Regions from separate parts of the Streptomyces sp. NPDC102279 genome, predicted to be linked through region 1. Evidence: riboswitches for the same ligand, from Rfam matches in the RefSeq annotation. Region 1 holds a riboswitch; the other holds the start of a gene.
The links. A riboswitch is a leader RNA that binds a small molecule or an ion and turns the genes downstream of it on or off. The one in region 1 is predicted to bind glycine.
Positions count from the first base shown of each region.

Region 2: linked by a shared signal. The riboswitch ahead of gcvT (glycine cleavage system aminomethyltransferase GcvT) and the one ahead of gcvP (aminomethyl-transferring glycine dehydrogenase) in region 1 are both predicted to bind glycine.

Region 1 covers NZ_JBIWLU010000006.1:605,462-615,024, reverse strand. The annotation lists gene ACIRQH_RS18430 (FHA domain-containing protein) at 1-752, shown strand, start outside; gene ACIRQH_RS18425 (MerR family transcriptional regulator) at 794-1,546, shown strand; gene ACIRQH_RS18420 (bifunctional nuclease family protein) at 1,632-2,105, shown strand; gene ACIRQH_RS18415 (MerR family transcriptional regulator) at 2,323-2,958, shown strand; gene ACIRQH_RS18410 (DNA polymerase IV) at 3,033-4,583, shown strand; gene ACIRQH_RS18405 (PRC-barrel domain-containing protein) at 4,505-4,876, opposite strand; glycine riboswitch at 5,012-5,107, shown strand; gene gcvP (aminomethyl-transferring glycine dehydrogenase) at 5,285-8,170, shown strand; gene ACIRQH_RS18395 (DUF5999 family protein) at 8,305-8,511, opposite strand; gene ACIRQH_RS18390 (hypothetical protein) at 8,889-9,482, opposite strand.
Region 2 covers NZ_JBIWLU010000013.1:33,923-43,485, forward strand. The annotation lists gene ACIRQH_RS30670 (NAD(P)-binding domain-containing protein) at 20-793, shown strand; gene ACIRQH_RS30675 (MOSC domain-containing protein) at 818-1,360, opposite strand; gene ACIRQH_RS30680 (glycoside hydrolase family 25 protein) at 1,388-1,945, opposite strand; gene ACIRQH_RS30685 (L-serine ammonia-lyase) at 2,082-3,449, opposite strand; gene glyA (serine hydroxymethyltransferase) at 3,641-4,903, opposite strand; gene gcvH (glycine cleavage system protein GcvH) at 4,915-5,292, opposite strand; gene gcvT (glycine cleavage system aminomethyltransferase GcvT) at 5,475-6,593, opposite strand; glycine riboswitch at 6,741-6,837, opposite strand; gene ACIRQH_RS30705 (AAA family ATPase) at 7,012-7,680, shown strand; gene ACIRQH_RS30710 (enhanced serine sensitivity protein SseB) at 7,746-8,522, shown strand; gene ACIRQH_RS30715 (enhanced serine sensitivity protein SseB C-terminal domain-containing protein) at 8,775-9,563, shown strand, end outside.

The sequences.
Region 1 (9,563 bases):
CGCGCCAGGGAGACGGGGCGGAGGCCCAGAGCGGCGACCGCCCGCTGTTCCGTGACCAGGTCGGCGGTGCCGGTGGTCCCGGCGCGCCGTCTGTTGACCCTGCCCAGTCGGGCCGCATAGGTTTCGGGGAACCGTCAGCCTCAAGCTCGGGTGGAGGGTTTACCTCCGATCCGTATGCGTCCCAAGCCCCTGGTGGGCAGCCGCGGCAGGAGGATCCGTCCATGTCGGCCCTGGTGTGTACGAGGTGCGGGAACCGGAACGCGGAGAACAGCCGGTTCTGCTCCAACTGTGGTGCCCCGCTGCGGGGCGGCGCGGAGCGCCCCTCCGAGACGACGTCCACGATCTCGATCTCCGGGATCGAGGCCTACGACGCCGAGGTGACGGGCCAGACGCCCTCGCCGATGCTCTCCCCTGAGGCGCAGGCGGCGGTCGACGCGCTGCCGCTCGGCTCGGCGCTCCTCGTCGTGCGCCGCGGGCCGAACTCGGGCAGCCGCTTCCTGCTGGACGGTGACCTGACCACGGCCGGGCGTCATCCGCAGAGCGACATCTTCCTCGACGACGTGACCGTGTCGCGCCGTCATGTGGAGTTCCGTCGCGTGGCGGACGGTTCGTTCACCGTCGCCGACGTCGGCAGCCTGAACGGGACGTACGTCAACCGGGAGCGGATCGACCAGGTCGCCCTGTCGAACGGTGACGAGGTGCAGATCGGCAAGTACCGGCTGGTGTTCTACGCGAGCCAGCGGGGCGTCTGACCCTCCCCCAACTCCGTCCGGGGGGACACCGAGGGATGTCCATGCTTCAAACACCGAGCGGCGGTGCCGGCAGCGGCACCGCCGCGGACAGTGGTCTGATGAGCATCGGCGCGGTGCTGAGCCAGCTGCGCGACGAGTTTCCCGAAGTAACCATCTCCAAGATCAGATTTCTGGAGTCGGAGGGACTCGTCGAGCCGCGGCGGACCCCGTCGGGGTATCGCAAGTTCAGTGCGAACGACGTCGCGCGCCTCGGTCACGTCCTGAGGATGCAGCGTGACCACTACCTCCCGCTCAAGGTGATCCGCGAGCATCTGGACGCGCTGGAGCGCGGTGAGCAGGTGCGTCTGCCCGCTGTGGGCCGCCAGCGCGACTCCGGTGACGGAGAACCCCTCGGAGAGCTCTACGGCGGGCCCGAGGGGCCGACAGCGGCTCGGGTGGGCCGCGCGGAGCTGCTGGCCGCCGCGGAGATCGGTGAGCAGGAACTCGAGGAGTGGGAGTCGTACGGCCTGATCGGCCCCTTGCCGGACGGTGTGTACGACGCCGAGGCGGTGACCGTCGCGGCGCTCGTCGTGGAGCTGGGCCGGTTCGGGATCGAACCGCGCCACCTCCGGGCGATGAAGGCGGCGGCGGAGCGCGACGCGGGCCTCGTGGACCAGGTGGTTGCCCCGCTGCGGCGCCACCGCAACCCGCAGACGCGGGCGCACGCGGAGGCCCGTGCGAAGGAGCTGGCGGGGCTCACCGTGAAGCTGCACGCGGCGCTCGTGCAGACCGCCCTGGGCGTGCGACTTCGCTGATCGGGGCACCGTCGCCGCCGGTGGATCGGCCACCCGTTCTGTGCCCGACTACCCAAACGTCCCGAGCACGGCCTAGGGTTGCTGTGTGAACGAGCTCGATGTCGTAGGTGTCCGGGTGGAAATGCCCTCCAACCAACCGATCGTGCTTCTGCGTGAAGTGGGAGGCGACCGCTACCTCCCCATCTGGATCGGACCGGGGGAGGCGACGGCGATCGCCTTCGCCCAGCAGGGCATGGCCCCCGCACGACCGCTGACCCACGACCTGTTCAAGGACGTGCTGGAGGCGGTCGGCCAGGAGCTCACCGAAGTACGGATCACGGACCTCCGTGAGGGTGTGTTCTACGCCGAGCTCGTCTTCGCGAGCGGGGTCGAGGTCAGCGCGCGTCCCTCTGACGCCATAGCGCTCGCCCTGCGCACCGGAACGCCGATCTACGGCAGTGACGGGGTGCTGGACGACGCGGGTATCGCGATCCCGGACGAGCAGGAGGACGAGGTGGAGAAGTTCCGCGAGTTCCTCGACCAGATCTCGCCCGAGGACTTCGGCACCAACAGTCAGTGAGGCCGGCGGCGCGGGAGTCGGTTCGTCGGCATTTGCCCGTGGCGAGTGTGGTGTGCCGCGGCCCGCGCCGAGCGCATTCGGCTAGCCTTTCCCCGCGGTAGGACACGGCAAACCACTCCTTGGGTGATTATCACTCGGCGTGCCGAGTGTGGCGATCGTTGACGCGCCCCTGGTGACTGCCTACCGTCGAGAAGGCAGGTCAAGGACGGAGGTCGGCGTGAGAAGCAGCGGCGACGGTACGGCTGGGGGTGCCCCCGGACGCGGTCTGGGGGAGAGCGGCCCGTACCCGCTTCATGGCAGCGCGGCCGATCACGTTCCGCGGCGGCCGACGGCAGTGTCCGACGAGGGAGGGGCTGTTCCCGAAGAGGTCGGCTACCGGGGACCCACGGCGTGTGCCGCCGCGGGTATCACCTACCGGCAGCTGGACTACTGGGCGCGGACCGGTCTGGTCGAGCCCAGTGTGCGACCGGCCTACGGGTCGGGGACGCAGCGGCTCTACAGTTTCCGTGACGTGGTGGTTCTGAAGATCGTCAAGCGATTCCTGGACACCGGGGTGTCGCTGCAGAACATCCGCACCACGGTCCAGCACCTCAGAGAGCGTGGTTTCCAGGACCTGGAGCGCATGACGCTGATGAGCGACGGCGCGACGGTCTACGAATGCACCTCTCCCGACGAGGTCCACGCCCTGCTGCAGGGCGGACAGGGAATCTTCGGCATCGCTGTCGGCGTGGTGTGGCGGGACGTCGAGAGCGCCCTGTCGCAGCTCCACGGAGAGCGCGTGGACACCGGGGAGACGCTCCTCGCCCACAATCCCGCCGACGAGCTGGCCCGCCGGCGCAACCGGGCTGTGTGACCGGAGCGCTTCCGATGACGTGATGCCCCGGCGTTGCCGGGGCATTGTCAGTGGCGTAGGGCAGCATCGGACATGTGAGAACCGCGCCCACGATCCTGCATCTCGACATGGATGCCTTCTTCGCCTCGGCGGAGCAGGCGTCCAAGCCGAGTCTGCGCGGGAAGGCCGTGGTCGTGGGCGGCCTCGGGCCGCGCGGAGTCGTCTCCACCGCTTCGTACGAGGCCCGGGTCTTCGGGGTGAACTCGGCGATGCCGATGGCCCAGGCCCGCCGCCGCGCACCGAACGCCGCGTATCTGGTGCCGCGCTTCGGGCTCTACCGCGAGGTCAGCGAGCAGGTGATGGGTCTGTTGCGGGCCCTGTCACCGCTGGTGGAGCCGCTGAGTCTGGACGAGGCGTTCGTGGACCTGGAGGCGGGCGGAACGGCCTGGGACGAGCGCTCGGCGCGGCTGGCGGGGGCGAAGCTGCGGGCGGACATCAGAGCGGTCACGGGGCTCACGGGATCGGTGGGGCTCGCCGCCTCCAAGATGCTGGCGAAGATCGCCTCTGAGCAGGCGAAGCCGGACGGTCTGGTGGTGATCGATCCGGGCACCGAGCGTGAGCTGCTGGGGCCGATGTCCGTGCGGACGCTGCCGGGTGTCGGGCCCGCGACCGGGGACCATCTGCGGCGGGCCGGGATCACCACGGTCGAGGAGATCGCCGAGGCGGGCGAGGACGAGCTCGTACGGCTGCTGGGGAAGGCCCACGGGCACGCGCTGTTCGCGATGGCGCTCGCGCGCGACGACCGGCCTGTGGTGTCCGACCGGGAGGCCAAGTCGGTCTCGGTCGAGGACACGTACGACGTGGACATCCACGACCGGGTCCGCGTCGGCCTGGAGGTGCAGAGGCTCGCGGACCGTTGCGTGCGGCGGCTGCGCGGGGCCGGGCTGTCGGGGCGGACCATCGTGCTGAAGGTGCGCCGGTACGACTTCTCGACGCTGACCCGGTCCGAGACGCTGCGGGGGCCCACGGACGACCCCGGGGTCGTCCAGGAGGCCGCCGCGCGGCTCCTGGAGGGCGTGGACACGACCGGGGGCGTGCGGCTGCTCGGGGTCGGTGTCTCCGGGCTCGCCGACTACACGCAGGAGGACCTGTTCGCGCAGGCACAGGCGCAGGCGCACGCCGAGGCCGCGGCAGCGGCGGAGCCGTCGGCGGAGGAGCATGCCCAGGCTGAGCCGGACACGGGTCCCGCGGCCGGGAAGGAACCGCCCGCGGAGCGGAGGTGGTCCGCGGGGCACGACGTCCGGCATGCCGAGTTCGGTTACGGATGGGTGCAGGGAAGCGGTCTGGGCCGGGTCACGGTGCGGTTCGAGACGCCGTACTCGGAGCCGGGCCGGGTGCGGACCTTCCGGACGGACGATCCGCGACTGGAGCCGGCGGATCCGCTCCCCCTGGTGGAGCGGAGACCCGAGGAGCCCGGGCGGACACCGGCGGACGTGGAGCCGGGGGCGTCAGAGGGCGGGGCGCCCGAGTCCGGCCCGACGGCCCGGGTGGTCCCGGGCGCCGGGGATCAGGTGTCCTCGGATCCCGCGAGCCGGCCGAAGTCACGGTCCGGCGGAGGCGGAGGGGACGCCACGTCGAGTCCGTAGTGGTGGTAGAGCTGGAGCTCCTGCTCGGGGGAGAGGTGCCGGCCGACGCCGAAGTCGGGGGCGTCCTTGATCAGGGCCCGGTCGAAGGGAATGCGCAGGGTCCCCTCGACGACCTCACTGGGTTCCAGGGGCACGAACGCGTCCCTGCTGAACAGACCGGTGCGTATGGCCGCCCATTCCGGGACCCCGGTCGCGTCGTCGAGGTAGACCTCGTCGATGGTGCCGATCTTGGTGCCCTTGCGGTCGAACGCCTTGCGGCCGATCAGGTTGCGCGGATCGATGTCGGTCTGCACGGTCCCTCCACGTGTCGTGGTCGCAAACTCATCCGTAAGCAGTACATCCGTAAGCACTACAAAAGAGCACATTCGGGCGGGCGGCCACTCGAAGGCAGGTGTCTTGTCCCCGCTGGTACGCTGGCCAACGGCTGCTGATCCCGTGCGGGAGAGTCCTCCAGACTTCACCGGAGGCGCCGAAGGAGCAAATCCTCCCCGGAATCTCTCAGGCTCACGTACCGCACGGACGAGGTCACTCTGGAAAGCAGGGCGGGTGTCGATGGCCCCCGCCCTCACCGACGGTGAAAGCCGGGACGTCAGCGGACGGCCCGGTGAAGCTCTCAGGTTGAGATGACAGAGGGGGAGGCCGTCGGGGTACCCGTGCCGGGGTACCCCTCGAAGGTCGCGTCAGACCAGGAGGCCTCCGCCATGACCGCCCATCGCATTCCGCTCTCCGAGCTCGAACAGGGAATCCCCTTCGAGCAGCGCCACATCGGGCCCGACTCCGAAGCCCGGGCCAAGATGCTCGCGCAGGTCGGATACGGCTCGCTCGACGAGCTGACGGCCGCCGCGGTGCCGGACGTGATCAAGAACGCCGAGGCACTGAAGCTGCCGGCCGCGCGCACCGAGTCCGAGGTGCTCGCCGAGCTGCGTTCGCTCGCGGACCGCAACCAGGTGCTCGGCTCGATGATCGGCCTCGGTTACTACGGCACGTTCACGCCGCCCGTGATCCTGCGCAACGTCATGGAGAACCCTGCCTGGTACACGGCGTACACGCCGTACCAGCCGGAGATCTCGCAGGGCCGGCTCGAGGCCCTGCTGAACTTCCAGACCGTCGTCGCCGAGCTGACCGGTCTGCCGACCTCGGGCGCCTCGCTGCTCGACGAGGGCACCGCCGCCGCCGAGGCGATGGCGCTGTCCCGGCGCATGGGCAAGAACAAGAAGGGCCTCTTCCTGGTCGACGCGGACGCGCTGCCGCAGACGATCGCGGTCATCGAGACCCGCGCCGAGCCGGCCGGTGTCGAGGTCGTCGTCGCCGACCTCGGTGACGGTATCCCGGCCGACCTGGCCGGGCGCGAGATCAACGGCGTGCTGGTCCAGTACCCGGGCGCCTCCGGTGCCGTACGCGACATCAAGCCGCTGATCGAGCAGGCGCACGCGCTGGGTGCGGTCGTCACCGTCGCGGCCGATCTGCTCGCCCTCACGCTGCTCACCTCGCCCGGTGAGCTCGACGCGGACATCGCCGTCGGCACGACGCAGCGCTTCGGTGTCCCGATGGGCTTCGGCGGACCGCACGCCGGCTACATGGCGGTGCGCGAGAAGTTCGCCCGCAGCCTGCCCGGTCGTCTGGTCGGTGTGTCCGTGGACGCCGACGGGCACAAGGCGTACCGCCTCGCCCTGCAGACGCGTGAGCAGCACATCCGTCGCGAGAAGGCGACGAGCAACATCTGCACGGCCCAGGTGCTCCTCGCCGTGATGGCCGGCATGTACGCCGTCTACCACGGCCCCGACGGCCTGCGGACCATCGCGCGGCGCACCCACCGTTACGCCACGGTGCTGGCCGCCGGGCTCACCGCCGGCGGTGTCGAGGTCGTGCACGGCGCGTACTTCGACACGCTCACCGTGCGGGTCCCGGGCCGCGCCGCCGCCGTTGTGGAGCGTGCCCGCGACCTCGGCGTCAACTTCCACGGTGTGGACACCGACCACGTGTCGATCTCGTGCGACGAGACGACCACGCGCGCGCAGCTCGCGGCCGTGTGGAGCGCGTTCGGTGTCGACGGCGACGTCGAGGCGCTGGACGCGAGCGCGGAGGACACCCTGCCCGCCGCCCTGCTGCGCGGCGACGAGTACCTCGCGCACCCCGTGTTCCACCAGCACCGTTCCGAGACCGCGATGCTGCGTTACCTGCGCAGGCTCTCCGACCGCGACTACGCGCTCGACCGCGGGATGATCCCGCTGGGCTCCTGCACGATGAAGCTCAACGCGACCACGGAGATGGAGCCGGTCACCTGGCCCGAGTTCGGGCAGATGCACCCCTTCGCGCCCGCCGAGCAGGCCCAGGGCTACCTCACGCTCATCCACGAGCTGGAGGACCAGCTCGCCGAGGTCACCGGCTACGACAAGGTGTCGCTGCAGCCCAACGCCGGTTCGCAGGGCGAGCTGGCCGGTCTGCTGGCCGTCCGCGGCTACCACCGGGCCAACGGCGACGACCGGCGCACGATCTGCCTCATCCCCTCCTCCGCGCACGGCACCAACGCCGCGAGCGCCGTGATGGCGGGCATGAAGGTCGTCGTCGTGAAGACGGCCGACGACGGCGAGATCGACGTCGAGGACCTGCGTGCCAAGATCGAGCAGTACCGTGACGAGCTGTCGGTGCTGATGATCACGTACCCCTCGACGCACGGTGTGTTCGAGGAGCACGTCGCCGACATCTGCGCCCAGGTGCACGAGGCCGGCGGCCAGGTCTACGTCGACGGCGCCAACCTCAACGCCCTGGTGGGTCTCGCCAAGCCGGGCCACTTCGGCGGCGACGTCTCGCACCTCAACCTGCACAAGACGTTCTGCATCCCGCACGGCGGCGGCGGTCCCGGCGTGGGCCCGGTCGGCGTGCGCGCGCACCTGGCCCCGTACCTGCCGAACCACCCGCTGCAGCCCGCGGCCGGTCCCGAGACGGGCGTCGGTCCGATCTCCGCCGCGCCCTGGGGCTCCGCGGGCATCCTGCCCATCTCCTGGTCGTACGTCCGGCTGATGGGCGGCGAGGGCCTCAAGCGCGCCACGCAGGTGGCCGTGCTCTCCGCCAACTACATCGCCAAGCGCCTGGAGCCGCACTTCCCGGTGCTGTACACCGGCCCCGGCGGTCTGGTCGCGCACGAGTGCATCATCGACCTGCGTCCGCTGACCAAGGCGACCGGCGTCAGCGTGGACGACATCGCCAAGCGCCTGATCGACTACGGCTTCCACGCGCCGACGATGTCGTTCCCGGTGGCCGGCACCCTGATGATCGAGCCGACCGAGTCCGAGGACCTGGGCGAGATCGACCGGTTCTGCGACGCGATGATCGCGATCCGCGCGGAGATCGAGAAGGTCGGCTCCGGCGAGTGGGCCGTCGACGACAACCCGCTGCGGGGGGCGCCGCACACGGCCGCCGCGCTCGGTGGCGACTGGGAGCACGCGTACAGCCGCGAGGAGGCCGTGTTCCCGGCCGGTGTCTCGAAGGCCGACAAGTACTGGCCGCCGGTCCGTCGGATCGACCAGGCCTACGGCGACCGCAACCTCGTCTGCTCCTGCCCGCCGCTGGACGCCTACGAGGACTGATCGGCACGCAGGACGCGAGCGGCTACGGGGAGTGACCACCCGTGGACATGCGTCGGGGCCGGTTCGGAGAGTACGTCTCCGGGCCGGCCCCTCGTGTGTCTGGGCGGCCTGTCAGGGCCGCCCGGGTGTGCGGGTCAGGCCGCTGTCATCACCGCGGCGCCGCCCAGCGGGCGGTGCGGGGCGATGATCCGGCCGTCCGGCAGGAGCTCACCGGTGTCCTCGAAGAGGAGAACGCCGTTGCACAGCAGGCTCCACCCCTGTTCCGGGTGATGCGCCACGAGACGGGCGGACTCCCGGTCGGCGGACGCGGCTGACGGGCACGGTGGCTGGTGCTGGCACATGGATGGGATCTTTCGCTGGGTCGAGAGGTCAGTGATGGATGTGGTGTCTGTCCCGCGGCTCGATGTACTCATGGCCGCCCCCCGTTGATGTGTGGTCTGGAACCCAGTGTTGCCCCACGGGCGTCGATCCGCAGGGATTTGACGGCACCGCTTCTCACAGGTTGATGACGCATCACCCGTGCGGACGGTTCATCCCAACTGCACTACCTCTTCGGGTGGTTCGAGGTGACCGAATAGGGCTAGTCCGCTCGGGTCCGGAGCGCGTCGTCCCTCGTACGAGCGTTGCGGAGCCCCGATGAGCGGATCCGCGGTCCGGGGCCGTGACAGCGCTGTGCCCCGCGGCCGGCCGTCGGCCGCGGGGCACGGTGGTCGTCAGGTCAGGCGGGTGAGCCGAGCAGCGGGCCGGGAGTGACGGGGGTGACCCGGTGGGTGAGCACCGGGAGGAGTTCGGCGACGCGGTGCGGACGGTGGGCGGCGATGCCGGGCGGGGCGGGGGCCAGCGGGACGAGGAGGTCGGTGGCGGCCGGATGGCCGTCGGCGCCGTCGGCCGTGATGTCGCCGTGCAGCCAGAGGGTGAGCATGTACAGCTCGGGTACGGACAACAGGCGTGCCTGGTAGGGCTGGTGCATGGCCTCGGCCTGCCCCAGGGCGTGTTCCGTGGCGGCGATGTAGGGCCCCTCGAAGAAGCGCGAGAAGGCCCAGCCGTCCGGCGTGAGCATGGTGTCGGCGGCGGCCACCGCGCGGTCCCCGCTGCGGAGCAGGAAGCGCCAGCCGGCGAGCCGGGTGGCCGACGCGCCCGCGGGCGTGATGCGGTCCAGGACATGGACCGGCAGCGGGAGTTCGGGCGTGATCGGTCCCTGTGCCAGGCGCAGGGAGGGGGTGCGGGCTTCGCGGACGGCGGTGGGAGAACCGAGTGCCGTGAGGACGGTGCGCAGGGCGGGCGCGGGAGCCGGAGGTACGTGCAGCGGCATGGTGGGTCGCCTCTCGTTCGACAGGCACAGTGGCGCGAGGGAGGGGGCGGACGGCGCTGTCAGCTCTCGGGTCAGAGGGGC
Region 2 (9,563 bases), on a different contig from region 1:
CCCGAAGCAGCCGGAGAACATGGTGTTTTCGGCCTCTTCACCCGGATGCCGCACAGCCCGGAATAGGGCATCCGTCCCCGGGGTTGGTGATCCCCATCAGGAGCATCAACCCCGGAAGGGTCTGTCTCTCATGAAGATCGGCATCATCGGCGCGGGCAACATCGGCGGCAACCTCACCCGGCGGTTCACCGCCGCCGGGCACGACGTCTCCGTCGCCAACTCCCGCGGTCCCCAGACGCTCACCGCGCTCGCCGAGGAGACCGGGGCGACCCCCGTCACGGTCCAGGAGGCGGCGCGCGACGCCGAGATCGTTGTCGTCACGGTCCCCCTCAAGGCGGTGCCGGACCTGCCGGACGGCATCCTGGACGGAGCCGCCGAGGGCGTCGCCGTCATCGACACCGGCAACTACTACCCCCAGCAGCGGGACGGCCGGATCGACGCGATCGAGGACGACGGTCTCACCGAGAGCCGCTGGACCGCGCAGCAGATCGGCCACACGGTCGTGAAGGCCTTCAACGGCACCTACGCCCAGGACATCCTGGACCGCGGTCGCCCGGCGGGTGCCCCCGACCGCATGGCGCTCCCGGTGGCCGGTGACGACGCCGCGGCCAAGCAGCGGGTGCGCGACCTGATCGACGAGATCGGCTTCGACACCGTCGACGCGGGCGGCCTGGACGACTCCTGGCGCCAGCAGCCCGGCACCCCCGTCTACGGCCTTCAGGAAGGCCTGGACGCGGTCACGAAGGCCCTGGCCGAGGCGCCCAGGGAGCGCCCGGCGGACTTCCGCGGCTGACCCGTACGGCACGGGGCCCGGAGGTCAGACGATCTCCAGGGGCCGGTGCGGCCCGTCCGGCAGCTCCACCGTCACGGAGTCGCCGGGCCGCACCGGCCCGCCGGTGAGGACGACACTCATGATCCCCGCCTTGAAGCGGACCGCCCCGTCCTCGCCCCGCCCGACGACCTGCTTCATGAGGCCCTTCTGGAAGGTGTCGATCTGGGCGCAGGGATTGCGCAGTCCGGTCACCTCGACGACGGCCTGCGCCCCCAGGAGCAGCCGGGTTCCCGTGGGCAGCGCCAGCAGGTCGACGCCCCGGGTGGTGACGTTCTCCCCGAGCTGACCCGCGGTGACCTCGAACCCCGCCGCACGGACCTCGTCGAAGAGTTCCTCGTGGATGAGGTGCACCTGCCGCAGGTTCACCTGCGACGGGTCCTTCAGCATCCGGAAACGGTGCTTCACCGTCGTCCCGGCGTGCACGTCCCCCTCCACGCCGAGCCCGGCGAGGAGCGTGACGCCCGCCCGGTTCGGCTTGGTGAAGGAGTACGTCCCGTTGCTGCTGACCGCAGCGACCGTTCCGCCCATGTGTCCGCTCTCTTCCTTCCGCTCGGCCTACGCCCCGCCGGCCCAGGTGCGCAGCGCGGCCTTGCTCGCGAAGTCCGCCACGTTTTTGTCCACCGGGTCGGAGGTGTACTGGTGGAAGCGCCACTTCGCCTTGATGCGGGGCTTGCCCGCGGAGACGTAGTCGGCGATCCAGAGACCGTCGCCTGCGTACGACGTGGTGTCGATGTTCAGCCAGAAGTTCCGGTTCGTATAGAGCACCACCCGGTTGTGCGGACGAAGCTCCTTCACCTTGCGGATGAAGCGGTCCTTCTCCGCGTTGCTCGCGTGGGTGCCCTCGCCGGTGGTCTCCCAGTCGACGGCGAGCACGTCGCCCGCCTTCTCGGGAGCCTTGCCGACGAAGTACTCGGCCTGGGCGGTGATGTCGCCGGGCCACAGGAAGTGGTAGAAGCCCACGACGCAGCCGGCGTCGCGAGCCGTCTTCACCTGGGCGGCGAGCTTCGGATTGACGTACGAGCGGCCTTCGGTCGCCTTGATGAAGACGAACGACAGACCGTCGGTTCCGTACGCGGACGACTGATAGGCGCTGACGTCGATGCCTCGCAGCATGAGGGGAGCCTCCGTGCAGGGGGCGGGCCACACAGAGTGGTGCCCGGGGTTCGTGGGGAACAACTGCCTTTCGAGTTCCCCGACTTCACCCTTGTCACCCTCGTACGGAGGAGCGACCCGTACCCGGCGTGCGCGATCAGCACTCGATGATGTTCACCGCGAGCCCGCCCCGGGCCGTTTCCTTGTACTTGACGCTCATGTCGGCGCCGGTCTCCTTCATGGTCTTGATGACCTTGTCGAGGGAGACCTTGTGGGAGCCGTCGCCGCGCATCGCCATCTTCGCGGCGGTCACGGCCTTCACGGCGGCCATGCCGTTGCGCTCGATGCAGGGGATCTGCACCAGGCCGCCGACCGGGTCGCAGGTCAGGCCGAGGTTGTGCTCCATGCCGATCTCGGCGGCGTTCTCCACCTGCTCGGGGCTGCCGCCGAGGACCTCGGCGAACGCGCCGGCCGCCATCGAGCAGGCCGAGCCGACCTCGCCCTGGCAGCCGACCTCGGCGCCGGAGATGGACGCGTTCTCCTTGAAGAGCATGCCGATGGCACCGGCCGCGAGGAGGAACCGTACGACGCCGTCCTCGTCGGCGCCCGGCACGAAGTTGATGTAGTAGTGCAGCACCGCCGGGATGATGCCGGCCGCGCCGTTGGTCGGAGCGGTCACCACCCGGCCGCCCGCGGCGTTCTCCTCGTTGACCGCCATCGCGTAGAGGGTGATCCACTCCATCGCGTGGGCCAGCGGATCGCCCTCGGCGCGCAGCTGGCGGGCCGAGACGGCGGCGCGCCGGCGGACCTTGAGACCGCCCGGCAGGATGCCCTCGCGGGACATGCCGCGGGAGGTGCACGCCTGCATCACACGCCAGATGGCGAGAAGGCCCTCGCGGATCTCCTCCTCGGTGCGCCAGGCCCGCTCGTTCTCCAGCATCAGGGCGGAGATCGACAGGCCGGTCTCCTTCGTCAGCCGCAGCAGCTCGTCACCCGTGCGGAACGGGTACTTCAGGACGGTGTCGTCGAGCTTGATCCGGTCCTCGCCGACGGCGTCCTCGTCGACGACGAAGCCGCCGCCCACCGAGTAGTACGTCTTCTCCAGGACGAGGCCGCCCTCGGCGTCGTAGGCGAAGATCGTCATGCCGTTCGCGTGGTACGGCAGGGCCTTGCGGCGGTGCAGGATCAGGTCGTCGTCGAAGGAGAAGTCGATCTCGTGCTCGCCGAGCAGGTTGATCCGCCCGGACGTCCTGATCTGCTCCACGCGGTCGTCGGCGCCCTCCACGTCGACCGTGCGGGGCGAGGCGCCCTCCAGCCCCAGCAGCACCGCCTTGGGGGTGCCGTGGCCGTGGCCGGTCGCGCCCAGCGAGCCGTACAGCTCGGCGCGTATCGAGGTCACCGGGGCCAGCAGCTCCTCGTTGCGCAGCCGCCGGGCGAACATGCGCGCGGCGCGCATCGGGCCCACCGTGTGGGAGCTGGACGGGCCGATGCCGATCGAGAACAGGTCGAAGACCGAGAGGGCCACGGGGAACTCCTTGGTGGTTTCGCCGGACGCCGTTGTCCGGCGGGGGTGGTGCGGGACTGCATGGGACGGGGCACCGCGCTGCTTCCAGTGTGCGCGGTGCCCCGGACGCCCGTACGGAACGAACCGTACGAACAAAAACCGTACGCGGGAAAAACGTACGAACAAAAACGTACGGCCTGAAGCGTACGAAACTACTTCAGGCCGGGGTACAGCGGGTGCTTGTCGGCCAGAGCGGACACCCGGGCCTTGAGGCCCTCGGCGTCGTAGGACGGCTTGAGCGCCTCGGCGATGATGTCGGCGACCTCGGTGAAGTCCTCGGTCGTGAAGCCGCGGGTGGCGAGCGCCGGCGTGCCGATGCGCAGGCCGGAGGTGACCATCGGCGGGCGCGGGTCGTTCGGGACGGCGTTGCGGTTGACCGTGATGCCGACCTCGTGGAGGCGGTCCTCGGCCTGCTGCCCGTCCAGCGCGGAGTTGCGCAGGTCGACGAGGACCAGGTGCACGTCCGTGCCGCCGGACAGCACGTCCACGCCCACGGCCTTCGCGTCATCCTGGACCAGGCGCTCGGCCAGGATGCGCGCGCCGTCCAGCGTGCGCTGCTGGCGCTCCTTGAAGTCGTCGGTGGCGGCGACCTTGAAGGAGACGGCCTTGGCCGCGATCACGTGCTCCAGCGGACCGCCCTGCTGACCGGGGAAGACCGCGGAGTTGATCTTCTTGGCCAGCTCGGCCGTCGAGAGGATCACGCCGCCGCGGGGACCGCCGAGCGTCTTGTGGGTGGTCGTCGTGACGACGTGGGCGTGCGGCACCGGGTTCGGGTGCAGGCCCGCGGCCACCAGACCGGCGAAGTGCGCCATGTCGACCATGAGGTACGCGCCGACCTCGTCGGCGATCCGGCGGAACGCGGCGAAGTCCAGCTGACGCGGGTAGGCGGACCAGCCGGCGATGATCAGCTTCGGGCGCGACTCCTTGGCGAGGCGCTCGACCTCGGCCATGTCGACCTGACCGGTCTCGTCGTCCACGTGGTACGCGACCACGTCGTAGAGCTTGCCGGAGAAGTTGATCTTCATGCCGTGGGTGAGGTGCCCGCCGTGCGCCAGGTTCAGACCCATGATCGTGTCGCCCGGCTTGAGCAGCGCGAACATCGCGGCGGCGTTGGCCTGGGCGCCCGAGTGCGGCTGCACGTTGGCGTGCTCGGCGCCGAACAGCGCCTTCACCCGGTCGATGGCGATCTGCTCGACGACGTCGACGTGCTCGCAGCCGCCGTAGTAGCGGCGGCCGGGGTAGCCCTCGGCGTACTTGTTCGTCAGGACCGAACCCTGGGCCTCCATGACCGCCACCGGAGCGAAGTTCTCCGAGGCGATCATCTCCAGGGTGGACTGCTGGCGGTGCAGCTCGGCGTCGACGGCGGCCGCGACGTCCGGGTCCAGCTCGTGCAGGGGGGTGTTCAGAAGCGACATGCGGTGACTCCTCAGCCGGCGGTGAAGGCGGCGTACTCGTCGGCGGACATCAGGTCCTCGGGCTCGTCGGCGACGCGGACCTTGAACAGCCAGCCGCCCTCGAAGGGGGCCGAGTTCACCAGCGACGGGTCGTCCACCACGTCCTGGTTCGCCTCGACGACCTCGCCGCCCACGGGGGAGTACAGGTCGCTGACCGACTTGGTCGACTCCAGCTCACCGCAGGACTCGCCCGCGGTCACCGTGTCACCGACCTCGGGAAGCTGGGCGTAGACGACGTCGCCGAGCGCGTTCGCCGCGAACTCGGTGATGCCCACGGTCGCGACGCCGTCCTCGGCGACGGACAGCCACTCGTGCTCCTTGCTGTAGCGGAGCTGCTGGGGGTTGCTCATGGCCTGAATTCTCCTGTACGCGGGGGAGTGCTGATGAAAGGGGGGAGTCGGTCGTCCGGACGAGCCCGCCCGGGAGTGCCGTCGGTGCCCGCCGGGCCGGGTGACCCGTGGTCCGTGCGGACCCGTGTCGTGTGCGGCCCGCGCGGCGGACCGGTGTGACGGCCTGCCGGTGCGGACCAGTGTCACTTCCGGCGCTTGTAGAAGGGCAGCGCCACGACCTCGTAGGGCTCGTGGGTGCCCCGGATGTCCACACCGACACCGGCGGTGCCCGGCGCGGCGTGCGCGGCGTCGACGTACGCCATCGCGATCGGCTTGCCCAGCGTGGGCGAGGGGGCGCCGGAGGTGATCTCGCCGACGACCTGGCCGCCGGCGACGACCGGGTACCCGGCGCGCGGTACACGACGCCCCTCGGCGATCAGGCCGACCAGGACCCGCGGCGGGTTCTGCTCGGCACGCTCGGCGGCCTCCTGGAGCGCGGCGCGCCCCACGAAGTCGCCCTCCTTCTCGAACTTCACGACCCGCCCGAGACCGGCGTCGAAGGGGGTCAGCGAGGTAGTCAGCTCGTGCCCGTACAGCGGCATGCCCGCCTCCAGGCGCAGCGTGTCGCGGCAGGACAGACCGCACGGGATCAGCCCGACGGGGGTACCCGCGTCGGTCAGCGCCTGCCACACCTTCTCGGCGTCGGCGGGCGCGACGAACAGCTCGAAACCGTCCTCGCCCGTGTAGCCGGTACGGGCGATCAGCGCCGGGACGCCGGCGACGGTGCCCGGCAGTCCCGCGTAGTACTTCAGGCCGTCCAGGTCCGCGTCGGTCAGCGACTTGAGGATGCCGGGGGACTCGGGGCCCTGCACGGCGATCAGCGCGTACGCGTCACGGTCGTCGCGCACGACCGCGTCGAAACCGGCGGCGCGCCCGGTCAGCGCGTCCAGCACCACCTGGGCGTTGGAGGCGTTCGCCACGACCATGAACTCGTGCTCGGCCAGCCGGTAGACGATCAGGTCGTCCAGGATGCCGCCGTCCTCCTGGCAGATCATCGTGTAGCGGGCGCGGCCGACGCCCACGGTGGCGATGTTGCCGACCAGCGCGAAGGCGAGCAGCTCGGCCGCCTGCGGGCCGGTGACGGTGATCTCGCCCATGTGCGAGAGGTCGAAGAGGCCGGCCTTCGTGCGGACGGCGAGGTGCTCGTCGCGCTCCGACCCGTAGCGCAGCGGCATGTCCCAGCCGGCGAAGTCGGTCATCGTCGCGCCCAGCGAGCGGTGCAGGGCGTCGAGCGCGGTGAGACGGGGGGTGTTGCTGCTCATCGGTGGGGCTCCCAAGGCATGACGGCGAGGTCGTTCCTCCCCATCTGTCATCGGAACCTGAGAGGTTCATCACGACCCCGCGAAACGGTGGTCCTGACTTGCACCTTGGGTGGAGCCACTGGAGAGCGGCCCGCTTTTCAGATGTGCCTCGCCCGCGCGGTAACGGGGCCTGAGAGATTCAAGGGAGGGACTTGCTCCTTCGGCGCCCGGGTACACGTACCCAGGACTCTCCCGCGCGGATTCAAGCGGCCGGTATGCAGTTGGCGCGGCCATCATTGCACGCCCCGTCCGATCAGGGCAGTCCGCATCTGTAACCGTGCTGTGGCAGTCCGCTCACCGAAACGGGAAGCGCCGCGCATTACCTTCTCTTTACACTCGACGGGGATGGGGCTCCACAGCCAAGGGGAGGACGGCCACGGTGAACAGGACCACGGTGTACGCGACGACCTCGGGTCTCGCGCTGCCCGAGCAGCCCGGAGCGCCGGCCCGGGAGGCGTGCGGCCCGCTCCCGGCGGCCGTCGTCCGGGATCTCAGGGACCGCGCGGGGCACAGCCCGCACGGTTTGCGCTTCGGAACCCGCGACCTCGTCGTGGTCACCGGACTGCCCGGCAGCGGCAAGTCGACGCTGATGCGCCGGGCCGTCGAGGGCGAGCGCGTCGACTCGCAGGACACCCGTGACCGCTGGGACGGCCGGATGGCCCGCCTGCTGCCGTACGCGGTGTACCGCCCCCTCGTCCGCCTCGCGCACTACGCCGGCCTGCGCCGGGCACTGCGCGGCGCGGGCGGAGTCGTCGTGCACGACTGCGGCACCCAGGCCTGGGTGCGCCGCTGGCTCGCCCGTGAGGCCCGCCGCCGGGGCGGCGCCCTGCACCTGCTGCTGCTCGACGTCGCGGCGGACACCGCGCTGGACGGTCAGCGCGAGCGCGGCCGGGGCGTCTCGCGCTACGCGTTCGCGCGCCACCGCGGCGCGGTCGCCCGGCTGCTGCGTTCCGTGGAGCGGGGCGACCTCCCCGAGGGGTGCGGCTCAGCGGTCCTTCTCGACCGGGACGCGGCGGACGTGCTGCGCAGGATCGACTTCGGCCACTGACCGGCCGTCTCGTCCCATTAACCTTTCCAGCCGGAACAGTGGTTCGAAGCAGGCGGTAGAGACAGATGGACTTCCCGGCACAGGCACACCCCCATCCGCACGGCGGCTGGCCCGGCAACGAGCTGGAGGAGGTGCTGTCCGCGGCCCTCGGCATGGGCGGTGCGGCCTCGGCGGGCGCCCGCATCGTCGAGGTGCTCGGCCGCAGCTTCGTCTGGGTGCCGCTGCCCAGCGGCGGCGGCCCCGAGAGCGGCCCGCTCGATCTGCCCACGATGGAGCTCGAAGGCCAGGTGTACGTGCCCGTCTTCAGCTCGGAGGAACAGTTCCGGCAGGTCACCGGCGGCCACATGTCGTTCACCATCGCGCCCGCCGCGGAGTTCGCGCGCGGACTCCCGCCGCAGGTCGGTATCGCGGTCAACCCGGACGGCGTGGTCGGTGTGCCCCTGCCGCCGATCGCCGTCGCCGACCTGTGCCGGGCCGGGCGCACCCCGCTGGACGGACCGGCGAGCGGCGGCCGGGTGCGGCTGTTCGAGCCGGACTGGCAGGAGGATCCGGTGGACTTCCTCGCCGCGGCCTCGGCGGAGTTCGCCGGGACCGGCGTCGTGCTGAGCGCCCGCCGCTGCCTGGCCAGCATCGAGGGCGACGCCCCGGTCATGTTCATCGGTGTCGAACTCTCGCTGTGGGAGGGCGAGGCCCGCACCCTCCCCCTCGACGCCCTCGGCCGGGCCCTCGGCCGCGTCCCGATGAACATCCCGGTGAACCTGGTGCTGCTCGACGTCACGCAGGACCCGGTGGGTGACTGGATGCGCGCCCAGGTCCGGCCCTTCTACCAGGCAGGTCACTGAACGGCCGCCCGCCGCCCGGCCGTCGGGCGGCACCCGTTCCGCACGTGCCGGACGCTCCTCGGGACCGGTCGCGGGAGGCACGCGCCGTCCCACCGTGACGGAAGGAGCACGCGACGGCGTCCCCCGGCGGAGGACGTTCGCCGCATAAGCTGGTTTCATGGCCCGGTCGAGGTGTTGACGCACGTTCTCACCGATACCGCAGGCGTATTGGATGAGTTCGTCGTGATTTGTTCGCGAAGGGGCGGTTGAAGGGTGAGCGCGTCGGGCACGGCCGCGGCCGGGCAGGTCGAGCACATGCTGCGCCAGGTGACGCCCGGGCGTTACGACGCCTACGAGGCGCTCCTTCGCGCGCTCACGACCCCCTCGTCCGGCCAGGTGTGGATGCTCCTCTGGCACGGCCAGGCCGGCTCCCCGGACGCCCAGTACGGCAACATGCAGGTGGACGGCTTCGGTTACGCGCCGTGCGTCACCTCCGCCCAGGAACTGTCGGCCAGCGGCTGGAACCGCTCGTACGAGGTCGTCGACGGCCTGGACGTGGCCCGCACCCTCTACCCCGACCACTTCGGTCTGTGGCTGAATCCGCACGCCCCCGGCGGCGGCCTCGGCATCCCCTGGCTCGATCTGCGCCGGATCGCCACCGGTCTGGAACGCCAGCCGGCGGGCCCGCTCCGGCTCTCCGAACCCGGCATCGAGATCCCGCAGTTCTACGCCCTGATCACGCAGAACGCCCATCTCACCCCGGCCGTGCGCTCGCTGCGCCGCGCCTGGGTGCAGCCCGCGCTGGGGGCGCCGTATCTCGCCATCGGCCTGGACGTGTACGACACCTCGCCGCCCGCCGTCGACTCGGTGCGGGCCATGATGCAGCAGTCGATCGGCGCCGTCCCGGAGGGGCTGCCCGTCTCGACGGTCGCGATGTCGGACGCGTTCGACCCGGTCGCGATGTGGCTGCGCGCCAACGCCCGGCCGTTCTACGACCGCGAGGCCCACGCGGCCCCCGCGCAGGCCCCGGTGGCGGGCGGCTACGGCTATCCGCCGGCCCGC